DNA from 2 places in the Polaromonas potterensis genome. Region 2 is predicted to be linked to the other one. Evidence: riboswitches for the same ligand, from Rfam matches in the RefSeq annotation. Region 2 holds a riboswitch; the other holds the start of a gene.

Region 1 (15,330 bases), on a different contig from region 2:
TGCGCAACAGCAGCCTTGATGCTTAGGGTGTCCGTCACATCCAGCAAAACCACATGGGCGTGGCCACCTTCGGCCTCGATCTGCGCGCGCAAGTCCTTGAGCCTGTCCAGCCTGCGGCTGGCCAGCACCACCGCGGCACCGGCACGGCTCAGTGTTTTCGCAAACTGCGCACCCAGGCCGCCGGAAGCGCCTGTCACCAGCGCGACGCGCCCCGCCAAATCCATGCTGTAGGCCATAACAGACTCCTGTTGGTAAAAATGGGCGGCCGTTTTTTCCTGCGTACATTAGCAGAATAAAATCAGCCGCCACACCGGCAATCGTTCCGCAATTCATTATCAGCGAGCCCCACTATGAACAACCAAGAGATACTGGCCCAGTTCGGCCCCCGCGAAGCCATGGAATACGACGTGGTCGTGGTCGGCGGCGGCCCTGGCGGACTGGCCAGCGCCATTCGCCTGAAACAACTGGCCGCTGAAAAAGGCACGGAGATCTCGGTGGTGGTGCTGGAAAAAGGCTCGGAGCCCGGCGCACATATCCTGTCCGGCGCCGTGATGGACCCACGCGCCATCACCGAACTGCTCCCCAACTGGAAAGAACTGGGCGCCCCGCTGAACCAGCCGGTCACCAGCGACGAAGTGTTATTCCTCAGCGAAACCGGCGCGACCAAAACGCCCAACTTCCTGGTGCCCGACTGCTTTCACAACGAAGGCAATTACGTCATCAGCCTGGGCAATGTGGTTCGCTGGCTGGCGCAGCAGGCCGAGAATCTTGGCGTTGAAATTTTCCCCGGCTTTGCCGCGGCCGAAGTGCTTTACAACGACGACGGCTCCGTCAAAGGTGTGGCCACCGGCAACCTCGGTGTTGGCAAAGATGGCGAGCCGACCGAGAACTTCCAGCTCGGCATGGAGTTGCATGGCAAATACACGGTGTTTGCCGAAGGCGCACGCGGCCACCTGGGTCGCCAGCTGATTGCCAAGTTCAAACTCGACGAAGGCAAGGACCCGCAAGCTTATGCACTGGGCGTGAAAGAACTCTGGGAAATCGACCCGACCAAACACAAACCCGGCCTGGTCGTACACACCGCCGGCTGGCCCATGGACAGCCAGACCTATGGCGGCGGCTTTATGTACCACCTGGAAGACAACAAGGTCACGCTGGGTTTTGTGACCGGGCTGGACTACAGCAACCCCTACCTCAGCCCGTTTGAAGAAATGCAGCGCTGGAAAACCCACCCCAGCATCAAAAAATACCTGGAAGGCGGCAAACGCATCAGTTACGGCGCACGCGCCATCACGGCGGGTGGTGCCCTGAGCCTGCCCAAAACCGTGTTCCCCGGCGGCGCCCTGGTGGGCTGTGAAGCCGGCTACCTCAACGCCAGCCGCATCAAGGGCAGCCACGCCGCCATCAAGACCGGCATGCTGGCCGCAGACGCCGCTTACGCCGCGGTGACCGCTGGCCGCCAGCACGACGAACTCAGCGCCTACCCCGAGGCTTATGCCAAAAGCTGGCTGGCGCAGGAGTTGAACCAGTCGCGCAACTTCAAGGCCTGGTTCAAGAAGGGGGTCTACATGGGCTCCTTCATGACCGGCATCGAGCAGTGGCTGCTGCCCAAGTTGGGCATCAAGAGCCCGCCGTGGACCATTCACCGCACCCAGCCGGACCACGCCATGCTCAAGCCCGCGGCTGAGTGCACGCCCATCGTCTATCCCAAGCCCGACAACAAGATCACCTTTGACCGCCTCAGCTCGGTGTTCGTCTCCAACACCAACCACGAAGAGCAGCAGCCGGCACACCTGACGCTGAAAGACGCGAGCGTGCCGGTCAACATCAATCTGGCGAAATACGCGGGTCCCGAAAGCCGTTACTGTCCGGCCGGCGTCTATGAGTTTGTGAAGAACGAAGACAACAGCGATCGCCTGCAGATCAACGCCCAGAACTGTGTGCATTGCAAGACCTGCGACATCAAGGACCCGACCCAGAACATCGTCTGGGTCACGCCCGAAGGCGGCGGCGGCCCGAACTACAGCGGGATGTAAGTCATCGCGAACCCGCCGGCGGCAAGTGCTGCCGGCGGGTTCGCGTTTTCCCTGCATCGCTTGATTTTTCCCGCCGTGCAGGCAGGCTTTGCGCTATAACGGTCGCCAGACTCAACAGGAAACCCCTGTGCGCATGGCAAAGCTGTATCAACGTAAATGGCTGCTGATTCGCTTGCCTGTCGTTCTGGCGGCGCTTGCGGCAGCCGCCTACCTGTGGGTTCAGGTCTGGCCCATGCCGCCCGATCGGATAAGCATCACCACGGCGGCCACCGACGGCGCCTATTACCTCCACGCGCAACGTTACGCCGAAAAGTTTGCACAACACGGCGTCACCCTGGACATACAAAGCTCCGCCGGCTCGCAGCAAAACCTGGAGCGTCTGCGGCGTCCCGATGCCGTCAGCGACCTGGCGTTTATCCAGGGCGGCTTTGGCTACCTGGGCACATCCTTCGAAGGCCGGGACCGCAGCCGCGTGCAGACCTTGGCCAATGTCGATGTCGAACCGGTGTGGATTTTCGCCAAGAACCGGGAGATTGAGTCGCTCAGCCAGTTGCAAGGCCTGCGCCTGGCGATAGGGCCGGAAGGCAGCGGCCACCGCCGGGTCGCACTCAAACTGCTTGAGCAAGCCCGGATGAGCGACAGCGACCTGACACTGTCGGCCCTGAGCGGCAACGCCGCGGTTCAGGCCATGCGACAAGGCACGATTGATGCGGCCTTGATGGTGGCCGCACCCGAGTCCGCCGCCTTGCAAAACATGCTCAGTGTGCCGGGGATCCGCATCGCCAACCTGAAAAAAACCTCGGCCATCACCGAACGCAATCCCTACCTGGAGTCACGCCTGCTGGCACAAGGCACCTTGGACACCCGGCTGCCGCCCCGTGACCACACGCTGCTGACCACCTTGACCAGCCTGGTGGCGCGCGAAGACCTGCATCCGGCCCTGCAGCGGCTGGCCGTGGCCGTGGCCACTGAAGTGCATGCCGGCAACGGCCTGTTCCACAGGACTGGCGACTTTCCCGCACTGCGGCGCATCGACTTCCCGATCTCCGAACAGGCCAGACCCACATTGGCCCACGGCTTGCCGCTGCTGGAAGGTCTGCTGCCCTTCTGGTGGGCCCAGTTGGCAGAGCGATTGCTGCTGATCGGCCTGCCTCTGGCCTTGCTGGCGCTGGGCCTGATGCGCCTGATTCCGGCCTATCTGCGCTGGTTGCTCGAAAGCCGCGTGAACCGCTGGTATGGCGAGCTGAAGTTTATTGAAAACGATTTGTCGCAGTCGAAGCCAACGGGCCTGGAATTGAGCAAGTTCCTGCTGCGCCTGAACAGCATCGACAAAACCTTGCTGGCTTTTGCCACGCCCAAAGATTTGATCGCGCGCTGCTACACCTTGCACCAGCACATCGAGTTTGTCCGGCAAAGGTTGTACCGGATGCGCGGCCGATGAAACTTTTGCTGCTCTACCGCCGGCGCTGGGGGCTGTTTTACCTGCCGGTGTTGCTGCTGGCCCTGGCCGTGGTGTGGTGGTCGGCCACGGTCTGGAAAACGTTGCCGCCGGCCAAGGCCGTGATCGCCGGGGGCTCGCCGCAAGGCAGCTACGCCCAACTGGCCCAGCGTTATGCCGAACAGCTGGAGCGCCTCGGGCTCGCCGTCGAGATTGTTTATTCCGACCGGCAAAAAGGCTCGCTGGAGCGTTTGCTCACACGCGGCGATGTGGCCGACATCGGTTTTGCGCATGGCCTCTACGCCAGCACCGGTGTGCCTGTGCAGGCCCTGGCGGTGGTCGGCCAGGAGCCGGTCTGGATTTTCACCAACCTTCCAGGGCTCACGTCACTGTCACAAGCCAAGGGTCTCAAGGTGGCCGCCGGCGCCAGCAACACCTCGTCCTTCAGCGCGGCCAAGGCCTTGCTGGCCCATGCCGGGTTGCGCGACACCGACGTGCAATTTTCCAGCGCCTCAGGGCTAGATGCAGCCAATGCGCTGTTGGACGGAAAAATCGATATTCTTTTTGAGGCGGCCGGGGACAATGCGCAAGCCATCCAGTTGCTACACCAGAAAAACACGGTTCATTTGTTAGGTGTGGAACGTGCCGGCGCCCTGGCGGCGCAAGATCCCCGGTTGCAGTCCATCCTGCTGCCGCAAGGTGCGATAGAACTGCGCGGCGACGTGCCAACACGCGACCTGATCCTGATGGGTTTGCAAACCCATCTTCTGGTGCGGCCCGACATGCACCCGGCCTTGCAGCGAGCGCTGCTGGATGCCGCGCTTGAAATCCATCAATTTCCCAGCTTTTTGCAGCGCCACGGGCAATTCCCCAGCTTTAGAGGCAGCGACTTCCCGCTGTCTCCAGAAGCCCGTGCCTACAGCCTGGGCAGCCGTCCCTGGCTGGAGCTGTTGCTGCCCTACGGCCTGGCACAAGGGGCAGAATTGATCCTGTACGCCCTGCTTCCCGTGCTGGCGTTGACCTTCTTGGTCCTGGCCTGGATTCCGCGCCTGTTTGACTGGCGCATCAGTGCCGCGATGCAAAATTTTTACGGCGAGCTGAAGTTTCTTGAAACCGAGATGGAGAGCACGGCCAGCAACAACCCGATCGCACTGCGCCGGCTGCTCGCAAAACTCGACCACATCGAAAAACAGGTCACCCAGCTAGATTTGCCGGCCGAATATTCCGAGCGCTGGTACACCTTGCGCGAACACCTGGCCGCGGCCAGGGAAAAGTTGCTGAAACTCCGGGCACGCTAGACTTTGCATCAACCGCGCACGCCACGGCCCCCGTTCCTACATCGTGAAAGTTTAAAAAGCATGAACATTGTCATCACCGGCGGCGCCGGATTTCTGGGCGTACGCCTGGCCCGCGCACTGCTCCAGAAAAACTCACTCGCCTTGGCCGGCGGCGCGGCCCAGACCATCCGTCGCCTCACCCTGGTTGATCGCGCAGCGCCGCCAGCCGATCTGCTGGCCGACAGCCGGGTACAAGTCCTGGAAGGGGATTTGAATGCCCTGCTCGCATCGTCGCCCGTCATCGCCGACGGCACGGACCTGGTTTTTCATCTGGCCGCAGCGGTCAGCGGTGAGTGCGAAGCCGACTTCGACCTCGGCATGCGCAGCAACATCGACGCCACACGCGCGCTGCTGCAAGCCTGCCGCCAACTGAAGCGTGCGCCCACCGTGGTTTTTGCGAGTTCACTGGCGGTGTTCGGCAACTCGCCCGAGCAGCCGCTGCCCGCGGTGATCACCGACACCACCTTGCCGACGCCGCAAAACAGCTACGGCATCCAGAAATTTATTGGCGAACAACTGGTGGCCGACTATGCGCGCAAAGGGTTTATCCGCGGCCGCAATGTGCGCCTGATGACCGTCAGCGTGCGGCCCGGCAAACCCAATGGCGCAGCCTCCAGCTTTTTGAGCGGGATGATCCGCGAGCCGCTGGCAGGTATTCGTGCTGCATGTCCGGTGCCACCGGAAACACCCGTGGCCCTGTCATCTCCCAGCCGCACCATTCGTGGCCTGATTCGCGCGGCCGAAGCCAGTGATGCCGACTGGGGCGCACGCACGGCCATCAACCTGCCGGCGCTGAAAACCACCGCAGGCGAGATGGCCGCCGCGCTGGAACGCGTGGCCGGCCCAGCGGTCACGGCCCTGATCGACTGGACGCCCGACGCGGCAATTGCCAACATCGTCACCAGTTGGCCGGCCCACATCGATGCCGCCCGTGCGCGTCAGTTGGGCCTGCTGCCGGATGCCAATTTCGACGCCATCATTGCGGAGTACTTAGGCGAAAACCCCGACACCAGCCGGCCCCAGCAACAGTAATAATGCAAAGTGCACTTACGGTCTGGTCCACGCTGCGGCCGGTTTTCCTCATCCTCCCGGAGACTCCATGAAACTCAGCAAACTCATCATCGGCCTGTCCATCGCCATCGGTTTTGTGGCCAGCGCCACGGCGCAGACCACCATGAGAATCAGTATCTCGACGGCACAGAACTCGCATCAAGGCGTGGCGATTGATACCTTTGCCAAGGAAGTGGAAAAACGCACCGGCGGCCGCTACAAGGTCCAGACCTTTTACAACGGCGCCCTGGGCGGCGAACGTGAGTCGATTGAGGCGGTGCAACTGGGCACCCAGGAGCTGGCTTTCAGCTCGACCGGCCCCATCCCCAACTTTGTGCCTGAAACCAAAATCCTCGACGTGCCATTCCTGTTTCGCGACAAGGCCCATGCACGTGCCGTGCTGGACGGCCCCATCGGCCAGGAGATGTTGACCAAGTTCGACGCCAAGGGTTTCAAGGCGCTGGCCTGGGCCGAAAATGGTTTTCGCCACATGACCAACAGCAAGCGTGACGTGAAAGAGCCCGGCGATCTCAAAGGCTTGAAGATGCGTACCATGGAAAACCCGGTGCATATTGCCGCCTACAAGGGGTTTGGCATCATCACCACCCCCATGGCTTTCCCGGAGGTGTTCACCGCCTTGCAACAAGGCACGGTGGATGGCCAGGAAAACCCGTTGTCAGTCATCATCTCGGCCAAGTTTGACCAGGTGCAAAAACACCTGTCGCTGACCGGCCACGTTTATTCACCCTGCATTTTTGTGATGAACAAAGCCTCGTTTGACAAACTCAGCGCGGCCGACAAACAGGCCTTCCTCGATGCCGCCAAAGAAGGCGCCAAGGTCAATCGAGCCCGCGTTGACGAGGACGATGCCAAAGGTGTGGCCGACTTGCGCGCCAAAGGCATGACCGTGATCGACACCCTGGACAAAGCCAAGTTCGTCGCCGCCCTGGCGCCGGTCAATGCCGAGTTTGAAAAGCAGTTTGGCAAGGCCAACATCGACAAGATCCGCAGCGTCAAATAAACGCTACGGTTTTGATAGCTATCTGCGCCCGCAGTCATTGGACTGGCGGGCGTTTTTATTCTCAATCGGGCGAGACATCATGAAGCAGGCTTTTTTAAGGTTCGAGCGCTGGAGCACCGGTCTGGCCATGGTCGGTGCGTGCGTCATGCTGGCGATCGCATCGACGCTGGGCATGTTCCAGATCATCACGCGGTTTGTGCTGGAGCAGCCGGCCGAGTGGACCGAAATCCTGATCCGTCTGAGCCTGATCTGGATGGTGTTTCTCGGCATCCCCGCCGCCTTCCGCCAAGGCGCCATGGTCAGCGTGGATGTGTTGTACCGCTGGAGCCCGCCCAAGATCAAACGTGTGCTGGACTGGCTGGTCTGTCTGGCCGCGCTGACCCTGATCGCCGTCATCATCTGGTGGGGCTGGGACTATTCCCTGCGCGGCCGTGTGCAGTCCATGGCCGGGCTGGAGTCCATCTCGATGTTCTGGGGTTATGTGGCCATGCCGGTCGGTGGCCTGTTCTGCGTCATCGGCATCATCGGCAACCTGATTGATCCCCAGCGCCAGGAACTGGAAACCGCCACATGAGCCACGCTACAAACAACGCAAATCGCCCCATATCTGGCGCCGTATTTTTCAAGGGAATCGCACAATGACCGCTGTCATGTTGACCACCATGATCGTGTGTTTCGCACTGACCATTTCCGTGGCTGTCTCCATCGGCCTGGCGGCCGTTTTTGGCATCCAGGCCAGCAACGCCAACATGCTGATCTCGGTGAAGGAAATGTTCTCCGCGATCAACAAATTCCCGCTGGCCGCCATTCCGTTTTTTATCCTGGCCGGCAACCTGATGGAAACCGGCGGCATTTCGCGCCGGCTGGTGGAGTTTGCCAAAAGTATCGTCGGCGGCGTTCAGGGCGGCCTGCCCATGACCTGCGTGTTGACCTGTATGATTTTTGCGGCGGTCTCGGGCTCCTCGGTGGCCACCACCTTTGCCGTCGGTGCCATCCTGATCCCCGCGCTGATCAAACACGGCTACCCGACCAGCTACGCCGCCGCCCTGCAGGCGACCAGCGCCGAACTGGGTGTGATCATTCCGCCGTCCATTCCCATGATTCTGTACGGTGTCAGCGCTGAAGTCTCGATCGGCGAGTTGTTCATCGCCGGTGTTGGCCCGGGCATTTTTATCAGCGTGGCCCTGATGGCCTTTGTCTACGTGTATTGCAAGCTCAAAGGCTGGGGCAAAAACGACGGCGACGGCCGCCTGAGTTTTGGCAAAGCCACCTGGCAGGCCGGCTGGGCCTTGTTGATGCCTGTCATCATTCTGGGCGGCATTTACGGCGGCATCTTCACACCAACCGAAGCGGCGGCCGTGGCCGTGTTTTACGCGCTGGTTGTCGGCGTGGTGATTTACCGCGAGATCAGCCTGCCGAACCTGGTGCAGGTCTTGCGCAAATCCGTGATTTCCAGTGCCGTGATCATGTTCATCATTGCCAACGCGGGCCTGTTTGCCTTTCTGATCACCCGCGCCGGTGTGCCCGACGCCATAGGCCGCTGGCTGCAAGAAGTGCTGCAGTCGCCAGCGCTGTTCCTGCTCGGGGTAAACGCCGCCCTGTTCATCATCGGCATGTTCATCGAAACCAGCGCCGCCATCATTGTGCTGGCGCCCATCCTGGCGCCGGTGGCCATGCATTTCGGTATTGACCCGGTGCATTTCGGCATGGTGATGGTGGTCAACCTCGCACTGGGCATGATCACGCCGCCGTTCGGGGTGAACCTGTTTGCGGCCTGCACGGTGGCGCGTATTTCACTGGACCGCATCGTCACCCACCTGATTCCGTTTGTGCTCGTGATCCTCGGCTGTCTCATGGTGATCACCTACTTCCCGGCACTCTCGCTGACCTTGCGCGATCTGGTCTATTCCAAATAGCGCCCCCACGGTCGCTCACTGCGTGTAGCTCCCTGCCCCCCGAGGGGGCAGCTGCGCCTGCGGGCCGGCTAAGCCGGACCCGCGCCCTACTTGATGATACGGACCCAACGGTCGCAGTATTCCGTTCCTCCTGCGCCTGTCCAGAGGTGTACGCACCCAAGGCTTGGGCTACACTTACCCGGTCAGGAGAGAGTTTTCACATGAAAACCGCCGAAGGCGCATGCATCCCCTTTATGGTGTGCTGAACGCTCAGGCAAAAGGACTGGCAACCGTTGTTTGGCATGTATTTTCCGGACAACGTTCCCTACTGGAGAGAGGCTGCCTTCAAGGCATCCCACCGAAGGAGCAAACCTGTATCGCCAGGTGAATCTCTCAGGTAAAGCGGACAGCAGGGGCAGCCCATGATTTTTCATGGATAACGCTTTGCCCCGGAGAACGCCTATGTCCGCTACCGATTCCACTCTGCTGAAAACACCGCTGCATGCGCTGCATGTAGAACTTGGCGCACGCCTGGTGCCGTTCGCCGCTTACGCCATGCCGGTGCAATACCCGGCCGGCCTGATGGCCGAGCACCACCACACCCGTACCGCCGCCAGCCTGTTTGATGTGTCGCACATGGGCCAGTTGCGCCTGGTCGGACCGGACGCGGCCGCCGCGCTGGAGACCTTGATGCCGGTCGATGTGCTCGATCTGGCGGTCGGCAAGCAGCGTTACGGCCTCTTGCTCAATGACGAGGGCGGCATCATTGACGACCTGATGTTTTTCAACCGCGACTACGCGAACAGCGGCGATCCGAGCGTCGCCGGGCCGCCCCAAGACGCGAGAGCCCCCCTGGGGGGCAGGGAGCCACACGCAGTGGGCGACCGTGGGGGCGACATTTTCATCATCGTCAACGGCGCCTGCAAGGTCGGCGACATTGCACATATCCAGGCCAAGATCGGCAGCCGCTGCGAGGTCATCCCCCTGCCCGACCTGGCGCTGCTGGCACTGCAGGGCCCGCAGGCCGTCACCGCACTGGCCCGCCTCGCCCCCGGTGTTGAAAAACTCGTCTTCATGACCGGCGGTCATTTCAAGATCGCGGGGTGCGACTGTTTCCTCACGCGCAGCGGCTACACCGGCGAAGACGGTTTTGAAATCTCGGTACCGGCGGCGCAGGCCGAAACACTGGCCAGAGCCCTGCTCGCCCAACCCGAAGTCAAACCTGCCGGTCTGGGCGCGCGCAACTCACTGCGCCTGGAAGCCGGCTTGTGCCTGTACGGCAACGACCTCGACACCAGCACCACGCCGGTGGAAGCCGGCCTGAACTGGGCGATCCAGAAAGTGCGGCGCAGCGGCGGTGCACGCGCCGGTGGTTTCCCGGGCGCAGACAAAGTACTGGCGCAACTGGCAAACCCCGCGAGTCTGACACGCAAACGGGTCGGCCTGATCGCGCTGGAACGTGTGCCGGTGCGTGAACACACCGAGTTGCAAAATACCGACGGCCAGCACATTGGTGAAGTCAGCAGCGGCCTGCTGGGGCCGACAATCGACCAGCCGATCGCCATGGCTTATGTGGCGCCCGCGTACACCACGCTGGGCACACGTGTCAACGCCATCGTGCGCGGCAAAGCCGTCGCCATGGAAGTGGCGGCCATGCCTTTTGTTCCCAACCGCTATTTCCGCGGCTGATTCCAGCCGCATCTAACAACATTAATGAATGGAGAAAACCATGATCAAGTACACCGAAGACCACGAATGGCTCAGCGTGACCGGCGACATCGCCACCGTCGGCATCACCGTCCATGCGCAAGACGCATTGGGTGACGTGGTGTTTGTAGACCTGCCTGCCGTCGGCAGCACGTTTGCGCAAAAAGCCATTGCCGGCGTGGTGGAGTCGGTCAAGGCCGCTGCCGATGTCTACATGCCGATCAGCGGCGACATCACCGAAGTCAACGAAGCCTTGCGCGACGACCCCTCGCTGGCCAACAGCGACCCGCTGGGTGCCGGCTGGTTCTTCAAGGTCAAGCTGTCGGATGCCAAGCAGCTGGACGCGCTGCTGGACGAAGCGGCTTACGCTGCGTTTGCCAAAGACGCATAAATATCCGCCCCCACGCTTGTCGCTTCGCGTACTACGCTGCCCCCCGAGGGGGCTAATTTTTCTAGGGGCGACCCGTCGAAAAATTGCCCCCGTCCCATTCAATGGAAAGAATCCCCATGTTGATGTCAACCGCCAAGCCGCTGGGCGAGCTTGAAAATCCTGCTGAGTTTATCGCCCGCCACATCGGCATCGAAGCGGAGGACGAAGTCCATATGCTCAAGGTGGTGGGCTCCAGCTCGCGCCGCGAGTTGATCGACGGGATTGTGCCGCGCTCCATCGCGCGCCAAAGCGTCATGGCGATTCCGGCGCCGGTGACCGAGGCCGCCGCGCTCAAGCAGCTCAAGGCGATTGCCGCCAAAAACCAGGTCTTCAAAAACTTTATCGGCCAGGGTTATTACGGCACCTATACACCTGGCGTGATTCTGCGCAACGTGCTGGAAAACCCCGCCTGGTACACCGCTTACACGCCTTACCAGGCCGAAATTTCGCAGGGCCGCATGGAGGCGCTGGTCAACTTCCAGACTATGGTCTGCGACCTGACCGGCATGCCGATTGCCAACGCGTCCATGCTCGACGAAGCCACCGCCGCCGCCGAAGCCATGACCCTGGCCAAACGCAGCGTCAAAAGCAAAAGCAATGTCTTCCTGGTGGCGGGCGACTGCCACCCGCAGACGATTGAAGTGATCCAGACCCGCGCCAAACCGCTGGGCATTGAGGTCAAGGTCAGCACCGCCTCCAGCACCCTGCCCATGATGATGGCCGAGGGCAACTACTTTGGCGTGCTGGCGCAGTACCCGGCCACCACCGGCAGCATCCATGACCTGCGGCCGCTGGCGGGCCATGCCCATGCCGATGGCGCCGCCCTGTGTGTGGCCGCCGACCTGCTGGCACTGACCCTGCTCACACCGCCTGGCGAATGGGACGCCGACATCGTGCTGGGCACCACCCAGCGTTTTGGCATGCCCATGGGCAACGGCGGCCCGCACGCGGCTTACCTGGCCTGCCGCGACGAGTTCAAACGCTCACTGCCCGGCCGCCTGGTCGGTGTCAGTGTCGACAGCCACGGCAACCCGACCTACCGCCTGGCGCTGCAAACCCGCGAGCAACATATTCGCCGCGAAAAAGCCACCTCCAACATCTGCACCGCCCAGGTCTTGCCTGCGGTGATGGCCAGCATGTATGCGGTCTACCACGGCCCGCAAGGCCTTCAACGTATCGCCGAACGTGTAGCCGCCTACACCGCGATTTTCGTCCAGGGTCTCAAGGAGCTGGGTTACGAGATCACCAACACCGGCGCCTTTGATTCGGTCACGATCAAGACCGGAGACGCTACTAATTTAATAGCTGATCGCGCCCGCCAATCGGGGGCCAACCTGCGATTTCGCTTGAATAATCACCTGGGCGTGTCGCTGGACGAAACCACCAGCCGCAAGGACATCGAGCTGCTCTGGTCCTTTTTTGCCCAGCCCGGCCAGACCCTGCCGGTGGTGAGCAGCTTCGAAAAAGGCATCACCTCCCTGATCCCCGAAGACCTGCGCCGCAGCAGCGCCTTCCTCACCCACCCGGTGTTCAACACGCACCACTCCGAAACCGGCATGCTGCGTTACATCCGCATGCTCAGCGACAAGGACCTGGCGCTGGACCGCACCATGATCCCGCTGGGCAGTTGCACCATGAAGCTCAACGCCACCAGCGAGATGATTCCCATCACCTGGCCCGAGTTTGCCAACATCCACCCCTTTGCTCCCGCTGAACAGTTGCAGGGTTACGCCGAACTCGACAAGCAGTTGCGCGACTGGTTGTGCCAGGCCACGGGTTACGCCGGCATCAGCCTGCAGCCCAACGCCGGCTCACAGGGTGAATACGCCGGCCTGCTGGTCATCAAGGCCTGGCTGGAGGCCAACGGCCAGGGCCACCGCAATATCTGCTTGATCCCGTCGTCCGCGCACGGCACCAACCCAGCCAGCGCCCACATGGCCGGTTTGACCGTCGTGGTCACGGCCTGCGATGCGCAAGGCAATGTGGACATGGCCGACCTGCAAGCCAAGTGTGAACAACACAGCGCCAATCTGGCCTGCGTGATGATCACCTACCCCAGCACACACGGCGTGTTTGAGACCCAGGTCAAAGAGTTGTGCCAACTGGTGCATTCACATGGTGGACGCGTTTACGTCGACGGCGCCAACATGAACGCCCTGGTCGGCGTGGCCGCCCCCGGTGAATTCGGCGGCGATGTCAGCCACCTCAATTTGCACAAGACCTTCTGCATCCCCCACGGCGGCGGCGGTCCCGGTGTCGGTCCCGTGTGTGTGGTGGCCGACCTCGTGCCTTATTTGCCCGGCCATGCCACGGCTGGCTTGCCGGTCAACGGTGTCGGTGCCATCTCCGCAGCGCCCCTGGGCAATGCCGCGGTGCTACCCATCAGCTGGATGTATTGCCGCATGATGGGCCCCGAAGGCCTGCAGCAGGCGACCGAAGTCGCCATCCTGAGCGCCAACTACATCAGCGCCCGCCTGAAAGACCATTACCCGACCTTGTACGCCAGCGCCAACGGCCATGTCGCGCACGAATGTATCCTGGACCTGCGGCCGCTCAAGGAAACCAGCGGCGTCACCGCCGAAGACGTGGCCAAACGCCTGATCGACTACGGCTTTCATGCCCCAACCTTGAGCTTCCCGGTCGCCGGCACCTTGATGGTCGAGCCCACCGAAAGCGAAACGCTGGACGAGCTGGAGCGTTTTATCAGCGCGATGATCGCCATCCGCGAGGAAATCCGCCGTATCGAAAAAGGCGAGTGGCCACAGGACGACAACCCGCTCAAAGCCGCGCCACACACGGCCCTGAGCCTGCTCAAGGGCGAGTGGAAGCATGCCTACACCCGCGACGTGGGCGCAGCCATCCTCAGCACCACCCAGCACGCCAAGTACTGGCCGCCGGTGGGTCGCGTGGACAACGTCTACGGCGACCGCAACCTGTTCTGCAGCTGCGTGCCCATCAGCGACTACGTGTCCTGATCCGGCCCCGGTTGACGCATGGATTCGCAAACGCTGATCATCATCGCAGGCGCCATGGCCGCGGGTTTTGTGCAAGGCCTATCGGGTTTTGCCTTCGGCCTGGTGTCCATGTCCTTCTGGGCCTGGACCCTGGACCCCCGTCTGGCGGCCGCCCTGGCGGTGTTCGGCTCCCTCACCGGGCAAATCATCGCCGCCGTCACCGTGCAGCGCGGGTTTGATCTGAAACGGCTCGCGCCTTTTGTGCTGGGCGGCCTGCTCGGCCTGCCGCTGGGGCTGCTTTTGCTGCCGCGGCTGGACGTGCAAGTGTTCAAGGCCTTGCTGGGCGCGCTGCTGCTGGTCTGGTGTCCGGCCATGCTGCTGAGCACGCAACTGCCGCGTATCACGCGCGGCGGGCGTGTTGCCGACGGGCTGGTAGGCGCTGGCGGCGGTTTGATGGGTGCGCTGGGCGGTTTTACCGGCGTCTTGCCGACCTTGTGGTGCACGCTGCGCGGCCTGGAGAAAGATACGCAGCGCGCCATCATCCAGAATTTCAACCTGTCCATGCTGGCCGTCACCTTTGCCAGTTATGTCGCCACCGGCATCATCAGCAGCGCCACCCTGCCCTATTTCGCCATCGTCGCGCCGGCCATGCTGATCCCGTCCCTGCTGGGCGCACGGCTGTATATCGGCATCAGCGAAGCGGCTTTTCGCAAAATAGTGCTGAGCCTGCTGACCTGTACCGGTGTGGCACTGCTGGTTTCGTCGTTGCCAGGCCTGTTGCGGCGACTGGCCTAGCGGACTTCGCAATCCACGGTGTTGGACTTGGTCGGCCCTGTATTGCCGCCTGGTGCGGTGGATTGGTTGAACGCCGGCGGTGGCGTGAACTGTATGCCGGGGTTGAGGGGCAAGAGGACCGGCGGCTGTCTGAAGTTTGCGGTGTAACCAAATTGGCCGGATGAGAAATTGCTGGTGCCGGCCGGGTTGGTGACGTGAATCAGGCCGTCCAGGACTTGCACATAGAGTCCCGGGGCGCGTACCCCCGTGGGCGGTGGTGGTGTGAGCTGCGCCAAGGCTTCACCAGAAACCAGCGTGGCCAGCAAGGCCAGTGTGCTCAGGATGTAGTTTTTCATGGGCTTTCCTGTGATGTGAGGTTGTAGGGGAAGTTGCTCAGGTGCGTTTAAACACGTTTTAAGGCTGCCTCAGGGAAACCTCCATGCTGGCGCTGCCCTGCAGATTGCCTGCAGGCGTGGTGATGGTGGTGGCATCCTTGCTGCGTTTGCCCAGCTCGCCGGTGGTACTGCTGAAGCCGCCCTGCGCCAGTTCAAGCTCAACCTTGTCCAGCTGGGGTTGTGCGGCGTCGTAGCTGTAGCGCGTCAACACCAGCCGCGACTCGGGCTGCAGGACGATGGCGGCGCCGTCCACAAACTCCAGGCGGCCAAAGGTGTTGCGTTCGGTGGTGAGG
Region 2 (15,330 bases):
CGGCCTCGGCCATCTCCAGCGCCACGGCACTTAACTGGCCGCGCGCCGCCAGGTGGGCGACGACCTGCTGGTGGATCTGCTGGTGCGCTGATGCATCGTGCTGCTCGCCGAGCAGGATCACCTCGGTCGGCAACAAGGCATCGGTGCGGGCCGTGAGGGGTGGGGGCAGCGTGCTGCAGGCCGTCAGCAGCACGAACAGCAGGGGGGCGGCCCAGCGCTTGCCGGGTGGGGAGTGCTTCAAATCAATCATGGGGCAGGACCAAGGCGATACTGGAGCCTCATTAGACCCTGTTCCCTCTTACCTTCTTTGTTGTTTTGTTGCCGATGCCTGTCAAGCCTGTGCCCGTTGTGTTGACCCTGTTGCTGGCGCTGGCCGGCGCCGGATTGTGTGTTTTTCTCCGCACCCCGCTGCCCTGGATGATTGGCCCGTTGCTGGCCACCGCCATCGCCTCCATGGCCGGCGCACGCACGGCCAGTTGGCGGCCGCTGGGCAACAGCGGGCAGTGGGTGATCGCCATCGCCTTAGGCCTGTATTTCACGCCTCAGGTGACGGCGCTGGTCGGCAGCCTGTGGTGGGCGATTGGGCTGGCGATTGTCTGGGCCTTGGGCCTGGGCTGGGTCTTTGGTGTCTGGCTGCACCGCGTCAATGCGCCGTACATGGGCGATGTGGCGGCACCGGCGATGCGGGCCACCAGTTATTTTGCAGGTGCGATTGGCGGCGCCTCCGAGATGACCTTGCTGGCCGAACGTGCCCATGCACGCACCGATTTGGTCGCGGCCTCCCACGGCCTGCGTTTGTTGCTGGTCACGGTGACCGTGCCGTTTGCCATGCAATACAGCGGGTTACACGGCCTGGACCTGCACCCGCCGCTACTGCGTACGGTGAGCTGGACCGGGTTTGCCGGGCTGGTGCTGGCCACCGGCCTGGGCGCCTGGCTGATGCAGCGGCTGGGGCGGGCCAATCCCTGGTTCATGGGCCCTTTGCTGGTGTGTATGGGCCTGACCATGGCCAGCATTCATCTGTCGGGCATTCCGCAGTGGTTGACCAATGCCGCGCAACTTTTGATCGCCACGGGGCTGGGTGTGCGTTTTACAAAGGCTTTTTTGCATGCGGCGCCGCGCTGGCTGGTGTCGGTGCTGCTGGGCACGGTCGGCATGATTGTCTTGTGTTGCGGCTTTGCCTGGCTGCTGGCCTGGTGCACCGGCTTGCCGCTGGCTACGCTGATTTTGGGCACCTCGCCCGGCGGTATCGCCGAAATGGCGATCACCGCCAAGGTCTTGCAACTGGGGGTGCCGGTGGTGACGGCGTTTCAGGTGTGCCGGCTGGTGGCTGTGTTGATCCTGGTGGCACCACTGTACCGCTGGTTGTACCCGACCCTGCGGGACTAGCTGCTCGTTGCTGCCTCAGTGCAGCGAGATGGGGGTGTGTGCCAGCTCGGCGTAACCTTCGAGCGTGTCTTCGATTTCTTCCTGGGTAGGCGTGTTTTGCTGCCAGGCCGTGACCCGCTGCTGGAACATTTCTGCCCAGGAGCCATCGAGGTAAACCTCTTTGCCCGAGCGTTTGTCCACAATTTCAAAGCCGTTGCGGGCCAGTTGCGGAACGGTGGGCTTGGGCGCGGATTCTTCGGGCGCATTGGCGTGAATCTGCACCACCACAAAAGAGTCGGAGTCGTAGAGCATTTGCATAGATGTTTTGTCCTTGTCCATCAGATAACAACGACTGAGCCCAATTCAAGGGGGACAAGGAAAACGTGAGATGCAAAAATAATCACTGAAAAGGGGTTTGCACAGGTCTGTGCTTCTCGCCAGCCGCTACGCTGGGCTATCCCCGCAAGCGGGGCCCCTCGCTACGCGTCTTAGGGCTGCTCCGCGACCCGCAACTGCTGGTCGATAAAGTCGCCGTTGTGCTGGGTGATGCGGCTGCGCACCGGCAGCCAGGCCAGGGACGGTGCGAGCCAGACTTCGACAGTCTGGTCGTAGTCGCGCTGGGGCTTGCGAGTGAGTTTGACGGCGGTCATTTCCCCGGCGGGCAGCTTGAGTGTTTCTTCGGCCTGTACCTCAAAGGTCCAGGTATCGGCATTGGTCGGGCCCACCGTGTACAGCGACACGCTGCTGCCGGCGGGGTAGCTGCGCGGGTCGCCGGCCAGCAGGCTGGCCAGCTGCACAAACACACTGACGCGATCTTGCGCGCCCTTGGCCCAGGGCGCGTCGGGGGTGTTGGCGCTGAAGCTGATCTTGCCCTGGTCGGGGGCAAAATGCGCCGCGCGTTCGCTGCGCGACTTGTCCAGGAAACGCGTGGGCGCCAGGCCGTCGGCCGTGATGCGGCCGCTGCTGCTCATGGAGCGTGAACCCAGAAACAAGGCACTGACCAGCATCCTGGCCTCGTAAGTCTGGCCGTCCTGCAGCCAGTCCAATTCGGCCGAGGCGTTGTAGTCCATGTTTTTGGCGCGGCCGGTCATGGTGTATTTGAGGCGCACCGAGCCGGGGATGGTCAGCGCGGTGGCCACGGCCATGGGCTCGGCGGTTGCGGGTGGCGCGGGCGTCGGCTCTGCGGCGGCCACGGTAGCGGCTTCGGACGCCGCCTGTGTGTTGCCGGGATCCGGCGTCGCTATGGATTCAGTAGCTGCTTGCGTATATGTATCAATGGCTGGGGCCTTGTTTGGTTGTGATTTGGGGGCGCTGCGGCGAGCGATGGGTGGGCGCATCGGCGCGGCGGCGGCCACAACGGGCGCCGGCTTGATGTCAATCGTGCGGGTGATGAAGGGGCGCTGGTTTTTGCCCGGGTCGGCGGCCATGCCCCATTGCGATGGCGCGGCTTGCAGGATCAGGACATGGACCAGCACCACAATGGCTGTCAGCACGATCAGGCGGCGCGGCGGCAGCGCCGTACCGGTGTTCATGGGGCGGCGTAGCCCAGGTCGCTGCTGAGCTGGCGCGCCGCCTGCACCAGCGGCTTGGCCACGGCGCCGTCCCAGGCGGTATCGAAGGTGGCGACCGAGCCCATGGACACGATGCCCAGGGCGAGGTGGCCGTCGGCGTCAAACACCGGGGCGCAAAAGCCGGCCACACCCGGCAGCAAGGTGTCGACCACGCGGGCCAGGCCGCGGCGCCGCACCTCGTCCAGCAGGGCGGTGACTTCGGTCATGGTGGTGGGCACATCCTTGCGCGCCAGTTTGTGCGTGCGGGCCAACTCGTCCTTGAGCAGGGGGGACAAACGGTCCTGCAGGTGGTGGCTGTTTTTCGTGTGGCTGTCGCCGCGCTGGCCCGGCGGCAGGGCCATGAACGCCGAAAAACACAGGCCGGTGGCCGAAGACAGCAGGGGCATCACATCGCCCAGGCGCAAATTGACGGTCACGGCCTGCGGCGACTCTTCCCAATGCACGATGGTTGGACCCTGGTTGCCCCACACGGCCAGCGCCAGGGTCTGGCCGATCTGCTCCATCAGCGGCCCCATGCGCTGGCGCGCCAGTTTCACGCTGTCCAGCCGCGACAGCGAGGCCAGGCCCAGCTTCAGGGCAGCCGGGCCCAGGTCATACCGCGTGGTGCCCGCGTCTTGGGTCACCAGCTCCAGGCGCTGGAAACTGACCAGGTAGCGGTGGGCCTTGGCCGCGCTCATGCCGGCCGCCGAGGCCAGGTCGCGCAACATCAGCGGCCCGGGCGAGGCGCCCAAGACCTGCAGCAAACTGAAGCCGACTTCCACCGACTGGATGCCGGCGCGCTGGGCGGGCGAGCTGTCAGGCGGGGAGTCGTCTTCTGGAGATGTTTTGCGCTCTGTCATGGAATTCGACTAAAATTTAAAATTACATTTAGGTAAACTGATTTCACTTATCGTAACTCCAGTGCGGGGTCGCGGCCAGTCGGCGCAATGTGTGGTCAGCCTGATCCATCCGCCCTCTAACCAGAAAGAAACTGATGAAACTCGCGACATACAAAGACGGTTCACGTGACGGCCAACTGGTGGTTGTCTCGCGCGACCTGACGACGGCTCATTATGCGACGGGCATTGCGAGCAAATTGCAGCAGGTGCTGGACGACTGGAACTTCCTGGCGCCGCAATTGCAAGACCTGTCCGACACCCTGAACAACGGCAAGGCCCGCCACGCCTTTCCTTTTGACCCGGCGCAATGTATGGCGCCGCTGCCACGTGCCTACCAGTGGGCCGACGGTTCGGCCTACATCAATCACGTGGAGCTGGTGCGCAAAGCGCGTGACTCCGAGGTGCCCAGCAGCTTCTACAGCGACCCGCTGATGTACCAGGGCGGCAGCGACGACTTCATTGGCCCCTGTGACGACGTGGTCTGCCCCAGCGAGGACTACGGCATCGACTTTGAAGCCGAGGTGGCGGTCATCACTGGCGACGTGTCCATGAGCAGCACACCGGCACAGGCGCTGGAAGGCATACGCCTGGTGATGCTGGCCAACGACGTGAGCCTGCGCAACCTGATCCCCGGCGAGCTGGCCAAGGGTTTCGGCTTTTTCCAGAGCAAGCCGGCCACGGCCTTCAGCCCGGTCGCCGTGACGCTGGACGAACTCGGCGCGGCCTGGGACAAGGGCCGTCTCAACCTGACCATGCAAAGCACCTGGAACGGCCGCAAGGTCGGCATGTGTGACGCCGGCCCCGAGATGACGTTTCACTTCGGCCAGCTGATCGCCCATATCTGCAAAACCCGCAATGTGCGTGCCGGCTCCATCGTCGGCTCCGGCACGGTCAGCAACAAGGGCGTTGAGGTCAAGGGCAAGACCGAATGGCCCAAGGGTTACAGCTGTATCGCCGAAAAACGCGCGATCGAAACCATCCAGGACGGCAAACCTTCCACAGCCTTCATGAAATACGGCGACACCATACGGATTGAAATGAAGGGCCTGGATGGCGGGCCGCTGTTTGGCGCGATTAATCAGCAGATCGTGGAAGCCGTCCCGGCCGAATAAAACAGGCCAGCGGGGCCGGGGCTTCAGGCGGCGTAGACCGCCGCTAGATCCCGAAAGCCCTTGATCTCCAGCGGGTTGCCAAAGGGGTCGCAGAAAAACATGGTCCACTGCTCGCCCGGCTGGCCTTCAAAACGCACTTGCGGTGCGAACAGGAAGTCGGTCTTGGCGGCCAGCAGGCGCTCGGCCATGGCCTGCCAGTCCGGCAGCGCCAGGACCAGCCCGAAATGCGGCATGGGCACCAGGATGTCGCCGACATGGCCGGTGCGTTCGGTTTTGAAGGGCTGGCCCAGGTGCAGGGACAGCTGGTGGCCCATGAAGTCGAAATCGACCCAGGTGTCCGTGCTGCGTCCCTCGGTGCAACCCAGCACATCGCCGTAAAAACGGCGGGCTTGGTCCAGGTCGGTGACGTTGAAGGCAAAGTGAAACAGGCTTTTCATGCCTCAAGCTTATCAAAGGTCAGCCCGGCAGGGCGATCCCTGATTCCCGCGCGTGCCTGGCCGGGGCATGATGGCCGGCATGAACCCCGACTACAACACTTACACCACCCTTGCCATCACCCGCCGCGGTTCCTTGATGAACGGCCTGGGCTGCGTGCTCGATATCCAGATGAAAGCCGCCAACGGCAAGCTGCCGACCGCCGGCCATGACGGCCACCGCGAACTGGCCCAAATCTGGCGCGACGTGGGCAGCGACGACTCGGTGCGTTGCGCGGTCTTGCGCGGCGAAGGCCTGGGGTTTTCCGGCGGCGGCGACCTGGCCCTGGTGCAGGACATGGCCGACGACTTTGCCACCCGCACCCGGGTCTGGAAGGAAGCGCGCGACCTGGTCTACAACGTGATCAACTGCGACAAGCCGATTGTCAGCGCCCTGCACGGTCCGGCGGTAGGTGCCGGGCTGGTGGCCGGCTTGCTGGCGGACATTTCGATCGCCGCCAAAAGCGCGAAGATTGTGGACGGCCACACGCGCCTGGGTGTGGCCGCCGGTGACCACGCCGCCATCGTCTGGCCGCTGCTGTGTGGCATGGCCAAGGCCAAGTATTACCTGATGCTTTGCGAGCCCATCAGCGGCGAAGAGGCCGAACGGATTGGCCTGGTCTCGCTGGCGGTGAATGACGAGGATCTGCTGCCCAAGGCCTACGAGGTGGCGGACCGCCTGGCCAAGGGCTCGCAAAGCGCCATCAGCTGGACCAAATACGCGCTGAACAACTGGCTGCGCCAGGCCGGGCCGGCGTTTGACGCTTCGCTGGCGCTGGAGTTCATGGGCTTTGCCGGGCCGGATGTGCGCGAAGGTGTGGCCAGCCTGCGCGAGCGCCGTCCGCCCAGTTATGGTCCGAAAGTCTGACTGGTCGCTCCTAAATAAGTAGCTGCTTGCGCCCGTCATATAAGGGTTGCAGGCATTATTTCCTTATAAGCAAGCGCCGTTGGGCTGGCCGTGTTATGAGCGACGGGCTGCCTGCACGCCCGGTGTTGCCTTTGCAAAAACGGGTTGACGTGTTGCTCCGACCCTGCACAATGAGGCCAAGCGTGCGACGCGCCTGAGTTCAGCGCTCGTTCACTGTTGAGGCCGCCTTTTATACCTACCAGGAGACACCATGAGTGACGCAGACAACCCTTCTTTTGCCGGGTTTGGCAAGCTGGTCCCCGGGTTTGATTTTTTGCAAAACCTGGCCAAACAGGCTGCCGGCAGCGCCGCGCAAAACATCCCGCAGCTGCCCAATCTGGGCAACTGGGTCGCGCCCACGCTGAATGTCGAAGAACTGGACAAACGTATCGAAGAACTCAAGGCCGTGCAGTTCTGGCTGGACCAGAACGCCATGGCGCTGAAAGCCACCATCCAGGCGCTGGAAGTGCAGAAGATGACCCTGGCCACGCTCAAGGGCATGAACTTCAACATGGGTGACGTCGCCAATGCCTTCAAGCTCAAGGTCGCCGACACGGTGGCTGGCAGCGTGCAAAAGGTTGCCGACAAAGCCAAGTCCTTCTCGGGCCTGGAGACCCCGGCCCCCGACGCCGAGCCGGGCAAGGCCAAAACCAAAGCTGGCAAAGCCGACGCAGCGGCCCCTGGGGTGGTGGACCCGATGCAGTGGTGGGGCGCGCTGACGCAGCAGTTCCAGAACATCGCGACCACGGCCATGCAGGACGCGGCCAAAAAAACCGCCATGAGCGCCACCAAAAACATGGCCACCGGCCTGGCGAAAGACGCCGTAAAAGGCGCGACCGGCATGGCCAAGGACATGGCCAGAGGCATGGCCGATTCGGCGGGCAAAACCATGGCCCAGGGCGCACGTTCGGCCATGAACACCGCGCTGCGCGGCGCGCAGGCCTGGCCTGCACCGGCTGCGTCCACCACGACCCGAGCCAAAGCCAAACCCAAAACCGCAGCGCGTAAAACCGCGCGCAAGACGGCGCCTAAAACGGCGCGCTGATTTTCCTCTCGGGACTCCATGAAACTTTTCCCCTACGGCCACGCCACCCATCCGCAATGGCGCATGGCGGCTGGTCTCGTGCTGGCCCAGCTGCGTGCCCACATGGCCTTGCCGGCGTATGCGAGTGCGCCCACCTTGGGTTTGCTTTACATCACCGACCACTACGCCGCGCAGGCGCAGGAGATCCTGGATTTTCTGGGCGGCGAGTTGCCCGAGATCACGGACTGGGCCGGCACGGTGGGCATAGGCATCGCGTCCAACAACGTTGAATATTTCGACGAACCGGCGCTGGCGGTGATGTTGTGCGGCCTGCCCAGCGACCAGTACCGCGTCTTTTCCGGTGTCTCGCCTTTGCCGCCGGCCAGCGCCACCCATTTCAAGGCGTATACCGCGCTGGTGCATGCCGACGCCAGCACGCCCGATGTGGCCGAGCTGATAGACGAGATGGCCCAGCGCACCGGCAGTGGTTATGTGTTTGGCGGGCTGGCGTCCAGCCGCAGCAACGCGGTGCAGTTCGCACTCAGCGGCAACGGCAATGTCAAGGGGCAGGGCGCTGCCGGCGGGGTCTTCAGCGGCGGCCTGAGCGGTGTGGCGTTTGCCCAAGGCGCGGCCTTGATGTCGCGTGTGACCCAGGGCTGCCAGCCGATTTCCGGCGAACATGACATCACCGCCTGCGACGCCAATGTGGTCACGGCGCTGGACGGCGAGAGCGCGCTGGACGTGATGCTGGCCGACCTCGGCGTCTCGCTGGACAAGCCGCGTGATGCGCTGGAGAAGGTACGCACCACCCTGGTCGGCCTGCGCAGCGCCGACGCCGCCTTGCAAGACGGCCGCGTGCAGCGGCCCGGCCAGTTTGGCGCCGACGTGGTGGTGCGCCACATCATCGGCCTGGACCCGGCGCGCAGCGGCATCGCGATTGCCGACGTGCCCAGCCTGGGCATGAAGCTGGCTTTTTGCGAACGCAACGCCGAGGCGGCGCGCGCCGACCTGGTGCGTGTCTGTGCCGAAATCCGCGAAGAGCTGGAGCCCGAAGAAGTCAGCCTCGACGTCGCCAGCGCCCTCAGCGGTTTACACGCCGACGCAGCGCCGCACCCGGCCCGGCGTATCGCCGGCGCGATATATGTCAGTTGCTCGGGGCGTGGCGGACCACACTTCGGTGCGTCCAGCGCCGAGCTGCAGATTGTGCGGCGTGCGCTGGGCGATGTGCCGCTGGTGGGTTTTTTTGCCGGCGGCGAGATTGCCCGCCACCAGCTTTATGGTTACACCGGCGTCTTGACGGTGTTCACCACGGGCGCCTGAGAACGGCCAGCAGCCCCCGGCGAGCGTTTGGGCACAGCGCCCTGGAACGCAAAATCAAGCTCGGGCCTGCGGCCGCTCACGATATCGGCCAGCGCCTTGCCCGAACCGCAGGCGTGTGTCCAGCCCAGGGTGCCGTGGCCGGTATTCAGGAACAGGTTGCTGATGCGACTCTGGCCAATCAAGGGCACATTGCTTGGCGTGGCCGGACGCAGGCCGCTCCAGAATTGCGCGCGGTTCACATCGGCTGCGCCGGGGAAAAGTTGCTGCACGCGCCGCACAATCGCCTGGCAGCGGGCCGCATTGAGCTGGCGGTCGTAGCCGTTGAACTCGGCGGTGCCGGCAATACGCAGCCGGTCTTCGGCCTCACCGTCGCTGCCCGGCGTGGTGTAGCGGCTGAACACCAGCTTGAACTCGTCGTCGGTCAATGACACCTGGTAAGCGCGTGTGGGTTCTATCACCGGCAAGGTGACCGAATAACCCTTGGCCGGATAAATCGGTAACTTCAGGCCCAGGGGCTCGGCCAGCGCCGCGCTGAAACTGCCGGCCGCCAGCACATAACTGTCGGCGGTCAGTTGCAGGTAGCGGCCTTGTGGATCGGTGGCCTCCACCGCGGTGATCTGGTTACCGGTCTTGAGCAGGCGCGTGATGTGGTGGCCCATCAAAAAGCGCACGCCACGCGCCTCGCAGAGTTTGGCCAGGGCTAACGTGAATTTGCGGGCGTCGCCCGATTCGTCCTCGGCGGTGTAGGTGGCGCCTGCGAGTTGGCCGCGCAGGGTGGCCAGCGCGGGCTCTATCGCCACCGCTTCGTCGGCCGAGATCACCCGGCGCTCACAGCCCAGCTCGCGCATCTGGCGCGAAGGCTCCAGCGCGCCTTCGAACTCCTGCTGCGAGGTGTAGAAATGCAAAATGCCTTGCGTGCGCTGGTCGTAGTCTATGCCGGTGTCTCGCCGCAGCTGCTGCAGCATGTCCCGGCTGTAGCTGCCGAGCTGGACGATCTGGCGGATGTTGTGGCGCGTGCGGGCAGGTGTGCATTCGCGCAGGAATTGCAGGCCCCAGGCCCATTGCCGGGTATCGGCCCGCAAGCGGAACAGCAGCGGTGCATCTTCCTTGCCCAGCCATTTGAGCACCTTGAACGGGGCGCTGGGGTTGGCCCAGGGTTCGGCGTGGCTGACCGAAATTTGCCCGCCGTTGGCGTGGCTGGTTTCCGCCGCCGGCGAGGTTTGCCGGTCAATGACGGTGACCTCATGGCCGAGTTGGGACAAATACCAGGCCGAGCTGACGCCGAGCAGGCCGCTGCCGAGAACAATAACGCGCATATTGAGAACCTTTTAGACAGTGGGTCCAAGCAGAATGGGCGTATCTAGCTATCAAATGGATAGCGTGTTGACGCCGACAACGGGTGTCGTTCTGTTGGTTGCCGCTCCCCCTGTCCTTGGTACCTGAGAGATTCACGCCGCAGCGGGCGCTGCGGGTTTGCTCCTTCGGTGCGATGCATCAAGGTGATGCAAAGGCTCTCCAGACGGCTATTTTCAGCATGCAGTACGGGACCTGAGCGTGTATGGGAGTTTGCGCCTTCGGTGGGACGCCTGGGGCGTCCACTCTCCTGCATGAGAGCCCGATTCTCACCGAAGCCGGGCCGGCTTGTCAAAATGTTTAACGCCGCAAGGCCGTAAATGCCTCGAACTCCCAGCTGCGCATGGCCAGCAGCAAGGTGTAGCCTTCGCGGTCCTTGTCGGCCAGTTTCTGGTCGGCCTGGTGTTGCTGCGCAAAGTCCTGTGCCACGCGTTGCATACGTTCCAGAAACGAAGGTGCCAGGCCGCGGCTGATGGCGCCGTGCACCAGCAGCAGACCTTCACCGCTGCCGTCGAAGCCGCCGGAAAAATAGTCCAGCAAGGCGTTGTCGCGAAAATAATCCATCACCGGGCCATGCGGCCGCCAGCGAAAAGTTTTGGCGAGTTTGAGCCGGTAACGGTTCAGGGCCTTGAGTTCGATGATGCCGATGCGGTCGAGTTGCGCGAAATATTTGATGCATTCCGTCTCTGTAAGGCGGTAGCTGCCCGTGATCTGCTCCAACGTCCATTGCGACAACACACAAATGGCGGTCAGCAGCAGCTTCTTGTCGGCCACCACGGCTTTTTCCTGCGCTTCGGTGAGTTCCGCCAGCAAGGGTTGGCTATCGGCCACCCGCCGCGCAAGATCAGCAAAGTCCAGTTTCAGGGCGCGGCAAATCGCGTCCACACGCGACAGCGGCATGTCACCCCGGGACAACATCCGTTTGACGCTGGACTCGGCCATGCCGAGTGCGCGCGCCAGATCGGCATACGTCATCTGGGCGGATTTGAGCTCCTTTTTCAAGGCAGTCACCAGGTCAGCGCTTGTGCTCATCAGAACTCCTTGGTATCGATGGTCGATACTTTAAGTCCTCTGACGTGGTCTTGTATCGATAACGAAGTGCAGAGGGCGTTGGTGAGAGCAGACTGCGCCCACACCTTGAAAGGGCTGCGCATGACATTGATCTTCGAAAAACCAAGGATCCAGGGAACCGGAAAAATCAGGGCAGAATCCGGGGCACTGACCTGCCAACCGGGCAGGCCATCCAGGCAGCCGCAAGAGCTTGCCGCGCAAGCACTGAAAAGAGGAGTCCGTCATGAGTGTTGATCCCGCCGCACCGGTGCCCCCCCCGTCTGCCAACGAACACCCGAACCAGTTCGCGCTGCTCAAGCAGCGCCGTTTTGCCCCGTTTTTCTGGACCCAGTTTTCCGGCGCCGCCAACGACAACCTGTTCAAGTTCGCTTTCACCGTGATGGTGACCTACCAGTTGCAAGTCAGCTGGCTGCCGCCCGCGATGGCGGGGCTGGTGATCGGTGCGCTGTTCATCCTGCCCTTTCTGCTGTTTTCGGCCACCAGCGGGCAACTGGCCGACAAGTACGAAAAACGCACGTTGATTGTTTTTGTGAAGCGCTTGGAGATGCTGATCATGGCGCTGGCGGCCTGGGGCTTTTTCAGCGCCGACGTGACTATCCTGCTGGGCTGCACCTTCCTCATGGGCCTGCATTCCACCTTGTTCGGGCCGGTCAAGTTCGCCTATTTGCCGCAACACCTGGGCGAGCGCGAACTCATGGGCGGCAACGGCATGGTGGAGATGGGCACCTTTGTGGCCATTTTGCTGGGCAATGTCGCCGGCGGCCTGATCATCGCCGTGCCCGAAATCGGCGCCCACCATGTGGGTTTCAGCTGTGTCGGCCTGGCCCTGTTGGGCCGTGCGGTCGCGCACTATATTCCGGTGTCACCGGCGACCGATCCGGGGCTCAAGATCAACTGGAACCCGTTCACCGAGACCGTGCGCAATCTCCGGCTCGCCCACGAGAACATCGTGGTTTTCCGCTCCCTGCTGGGCATCAGCTGGATGTGGTTTTTCGGCGCGGTGTTCCTGAGCCAGTTCCCGAGTTTTGCCAAGGAAGTGTTGCATGGCAACGAGCAGGTCGCGTCCTTGTTGCTGGTGGTGTTTTCCATTGGTATCGGCACCGGCTCGCTGCTGTGCGAAATGCTGAGCCGTCGCCACGTGGAAGTCGGCCTGGTGCCGCTGGGGGCCATTGGCATGAGTGTGTTTGCGGTGGACCTGTATTTTGCGTCGCGCGGCCTGCCGCCCGCAGCCACGGCGCTGAGCCTGACGGAATTTCTCGCCGCGTCGGCGCATTGGCGCGTGCTCGCCGACCTGACCTTGTTGTCGCTGTTCGCCGGTCTGTACAGCGTGCCCATGTACGCGCTGATCCAGCTGCGTGCACAAGCCACGCACCGTGCCCGCATCATCGCGGCCAACAATATTCTCAACGCGCTGTTCATGATCGCCAGCTCGGTGATCGCGGGAGTGTTGCTGCAACTTGGCATGACGATCCCGCAGATATTTTTGCTGGTTGGCCTGGCCAATGCCGTGGTGGCCTTGTACATCTTCCTGCTGGTGCCTGAATACCTGCTGCGGTTTATCGCCTTGTTCGCCTCGCGTTGTGTCTACCGCTTCAAGGTCCGGGGCGAGGACAACATCCCCGTCCAGGGGCCGGCCGTGTTGACCTGCAACCACGTGAGTTTTGTCGACCCGGTGTTGTTGATGGCCGCCAGCCCCCGGCCGATTTATTTTTTGATGGACCACCGCATTTTCAAAATGCCGGTGCTGGGCTGGTTGTTCCGGCTGGCCAAGGCGATTCCGGTGGCGCCGCGCGGCGAAGACCCGGCGGCCTATGACGCTGCGTTTGAAGCGGCGGCCCAGGTGTTGCGCAACGGGGATTTGTTGGCCATCTTCCCGGAGGGCGGCATCACCCGGGACGGCACCTTGCAAGAGTTCAAGGGCGGCATCATGAAAATTCTGGAAAACGCCGAACGGGACGGCCTGACCGTGCCGGTGGTGCCCATGGCGCTGACCAATTTGTGGGGCTCGTTCTTTAGCCGGGTCGAGCAGGGCGGAGCCATGGTGCGGCCCTTCCGGCGCGGCTTGCTGAGCCGGGTGGGCCTGAATGCCGGAGCCGCCATGCCGCCGGCGCAGGTGCAGCCCGAGGCCTTGCGGGCCCGGGTCATGGCCTTGCTCAAGGCCTGAAAAGTATCAAATAAAGGTACGATCAGTTCATTATTGAATCGTTGTATCTCTATTTGCCTTGTTGGCGGCGCGGCCGGGGCACATTGGCAGTACTTCCACTTTTTCAAAGGGTTTTATGTCCATGCGATTCCTCAAGCTGCCCATCGCCAACGGTTTTAACGTTCAAAAGGAAAGTTTCGTGAAAAGGTCATTTGCTGCATTATTGATAGCTGTCTGCGTAACAGTAGCGGGGGCTGGAGCCTCATTTGATGCCAAGGCGCAAAGCGAGGCGTCGGCCTTGAGCGCCGTGTCGGCCGTACCTTTGGCCTCGGTGGTGGCCAGTTCGGCCGCCGGCCAGTTGGCCGCCGTGCCCCTGGCGCTGTCCGCCGCCGGCGCGGTGCTGGTCGTGAAGACGGTGGAGGTGTCGGCGCGCGGCACGGTGTATGTGCTGGAACGGGTGTCCGATGGCGCCAAGGCCAGCGTGGAAATGGTGGGCAAAGGGGTGGGCACGGCCTCGTTGGCAGTGGGTACAGCGGTCACGGTCAGTGCCATCACGGCTGGTGTGGTGCTGTCGGCGGCGGGCCAGGCCATCGCCTTTATTCCCAATGAGCTGGGGCGCGCCTTGCTGCATAACCAGCGCCTGACCAACTAAGTAAGTAAATAAAGGGATGTTGATGAACACATGGATGACCCGGGCGCAGCTTGCCTGCCGCGCCGTCATGCGACGCACCGGCCTGCTGGCTTGGGTGCTGCTGCTGGTGGGTCCGGCCGCACATGCCGGGCGCTCTTGCGAGGAGGCGAAGCCGCCTCAGGCCCAAACCGTGGAACGCAGCCTGAACCTGGCCGCACGCACACTGGCCGCGCTGGATGCCAGCGGCCAGCAAGTGGTGGTGCTGGCGCGCGCCGGGCAGGACTTGAGCAAATACGGCCTGTATTACTCGCATCTGGGTTTTGCCTACAAGCAGCCCCAGCTCACGCCGGATGGAAAAAATGGCCATGTCTGGCGCGTGTTGCACAAGCTCAACCAATGTGGCACGGCGGACTCTGCCGTCTACCGCCAGGGCTTGGGAGAATTTTTCCTGGATGACCTCTGGCGCTTTGAAGCGGCTTGGGTGGTGCCGGCGCGTGAGGTGCAAGAGCGTTTGCTGCCTCTGCTGCTGGATGTTTCGCAGGACGGCCGGGCCTTGAGCCTGAACCACAAGCCCTATAGCGTCGTCAGTTACGCCTGGGGCCGCAAATACCAGCAGTCCAACCAGTGGGCGATCGAAACCCTGGCGCTGGCGATGGAGCCGCAAATCAAATCACGCGAGCAGGCCCAGGCCTGGCTGCAGTTCAAGGCTTACGAGCCCACGCCGCTCCACATCCGGGCGTTGACCCGCTTGGGCGGGCGTGCCACCGCCGCCAATGTGGCCTTCGACGATCATCCCAACGAAAAACGGTTTGCAGACCGCATCGAAACCGTGACCGTGGATTCCGTGTTCCTGTGGATGCAACGTACCGGTCTGGGCGCGGCACCCGTCACTTTGCGCCAACCTTGAAAGAGCCCTGATGAGCAAAACTCTACGACTGTCGGAAAAGTGGTTTCAGCGCGGCCTGTGGCTGGTGGCCCTGGTGTTTGCCGGCTTTTTGATCGGGTTGGGCGGTACCCTGGTGGGCGACCTGCCGCAGGTCGAAAAATCGCTGTCGATGGAGGACTTCATCGCGCAACCGGCCGCATCGGAGTTGCGCGAAACGCTCAAAACAGCGGAGCGCAACGGCCGCGATGCGCAAGAGGCGCTGGAGCAGGCCAGACTCAAACTCAAGGTGGCGCAGGCCAATACACGTTCGGCCAGCGAAACCTTTAACAACTGGCTGGCCACACGGCGCGCCACCGAGCGGGCCGAACAAGACCCCGAGTTGCTGGCGCGCACCCGGGCGCTGGACAGCCTGAAAGCGACCGAGCGGCAGGCCCTGGCCGCGCTGGAGGCGCAGCAGCAAAAGGCGCTGGACGCGAGTCAGAGTTCGGTGCGCACTCACGATCAGCTCAATGAGTTGGAGCGCGCGGCACAAGTCAAATGGGAGAGCGCCCGCCGTGCGCAGGAATTACGCGTGTTTTTGTACCGCCTGGCGC

What was found. A riboswitch is a leader RNA that binds a small molecule or an ion and turns the genes downstream of it on or off. The one in region 2 is predicted to bind glycine.
Region 1: it holds a riboswitch for glycine, as region 2 does, so the genes downstream of both, gcvT (glycine cleavage system aminomethyltransferase GcvT) here and R6254_RS08365 (D-amino acid dehydrogenase) in region 2, are expected to answer to the same signal.

What each region holds. Positions count from the first base shown of each region.
Region 1 covers NZ_JAWQLX010000011.1:43,101-58,430, forward strand. The annotation lists gene R6254_RS18335 (SDR family oxidoreductase) at 1-236, opposite strand, end outside; gene R6254_RS18340 (electron transfer flavoprotein-ubiquinone oxidoreductase) at 351-2,036, shown strand; gene R6254_RS18345 (TAXI family TRAP transporter solute-binding subunit) at 2,170-3,477, shown strand; gene R6254_RS18350 (TAXI family TRAP transporter solute-binding subunit) at 3,474-4,772, shown strand; gene denD (D-erythronate dehydrogenase) at 4,833-5,843, shown strand; gene R6254_RS18360 (TRAP transporter substrate-binding protein) at 5,911-6,882, shown strand; gene R6254_RS18365 (TRAP transporter small permease) at 6,962-7,456, shown strand; gene R6254_RS18370 (TRAP transporter large permease) at 7,521-8,798, shown strand; glycine riboswitch at 8,972-9,073, shown strand; glycine riboswitch at 9,096-9,197, shown strand; gene gcvT (glycine cleavage system aminomethyltransferase GcvT) at 9,240-10,466, shown strand; gene gcvH (glycine cleavage system protein GcvH) at 10,507-10,875, shown strand; gene gcvP (aminomethyl-transferring glycine dehydrogenase) at 10,992-13,889, shown strand; gene R6254_RS18390 (sulfite exporter TauE/SafE family protein) at 13,908-14,663, shown strand; gene R6254_RS18395 (hypothetical protein) at 14,660-14,998, opposite strand; gene R6254_RS18400 (FecR family protein) at 15,057-15,330, opposite strand, start outside.
Region 2 covers NZ_JAWQLX010000003.1:475,759-491,088, reverse strand. The annotation lists gene R6254_RS08415 (ChaN family lipoprotein) at 1-250, opposite strand, end outside; gene R6254_RS08410 (AbrB family transcriptional regulator) at 325-1,389, shown strand; gene R6254_RS08405 (BTH_I0359 family protein) at 1,405-1,686, opposite strand; gene R6254_RS08400 (DUF3108 domain-containing protein) at 1,857-2,900, opposite strand; gene R6254_RS08395 (IclR family transcriptional regulator) at 2,897-3,778, opposite strand; gene R6254_RS08390 (fumarylacetoacetate hydrolase family protein) at 3,913-4,929, shown strand; gene R6254_RS08385 (VOC family protein) at 4,953-5,366, opposite strand; gene R6254_RS08380 (enoyl-CoA hydratase/isomerase family protein) at 5,446-6,270, shown strand; gene R6254_RS08375 (PhaM family polyhydroxyalkanoate granule multifunctional regulatory protein) at 6,521-7,354, shown strand; gene R6254_RS08370 (FIST signal transduction protein) at 7,373-8,653, shown strand; gene R6254_RS08365 (D-amino acid dehydrogenase) at 8,614-9,969, opposite strand; glycine riboswitch at 10,181-10,269, opposite strand; gene R6254_RS08360 (helix-turn-helix domain-containing protein) at 10,307-11,038, opposite strand; gene R6254_RS08355 (MFS transporter) at 11,301-13,241, shown strand; gene R6254_RS08350 (hypothetical protein) at 13,420-13,872, shown strand; gene R6254_RS08345 (DUF2145 domain-containing protein) at 13,895-14,758, shown strand; gene R6254_RS08340 (serine endopeptidase) at 14,769-15,330, shown strand, end outside.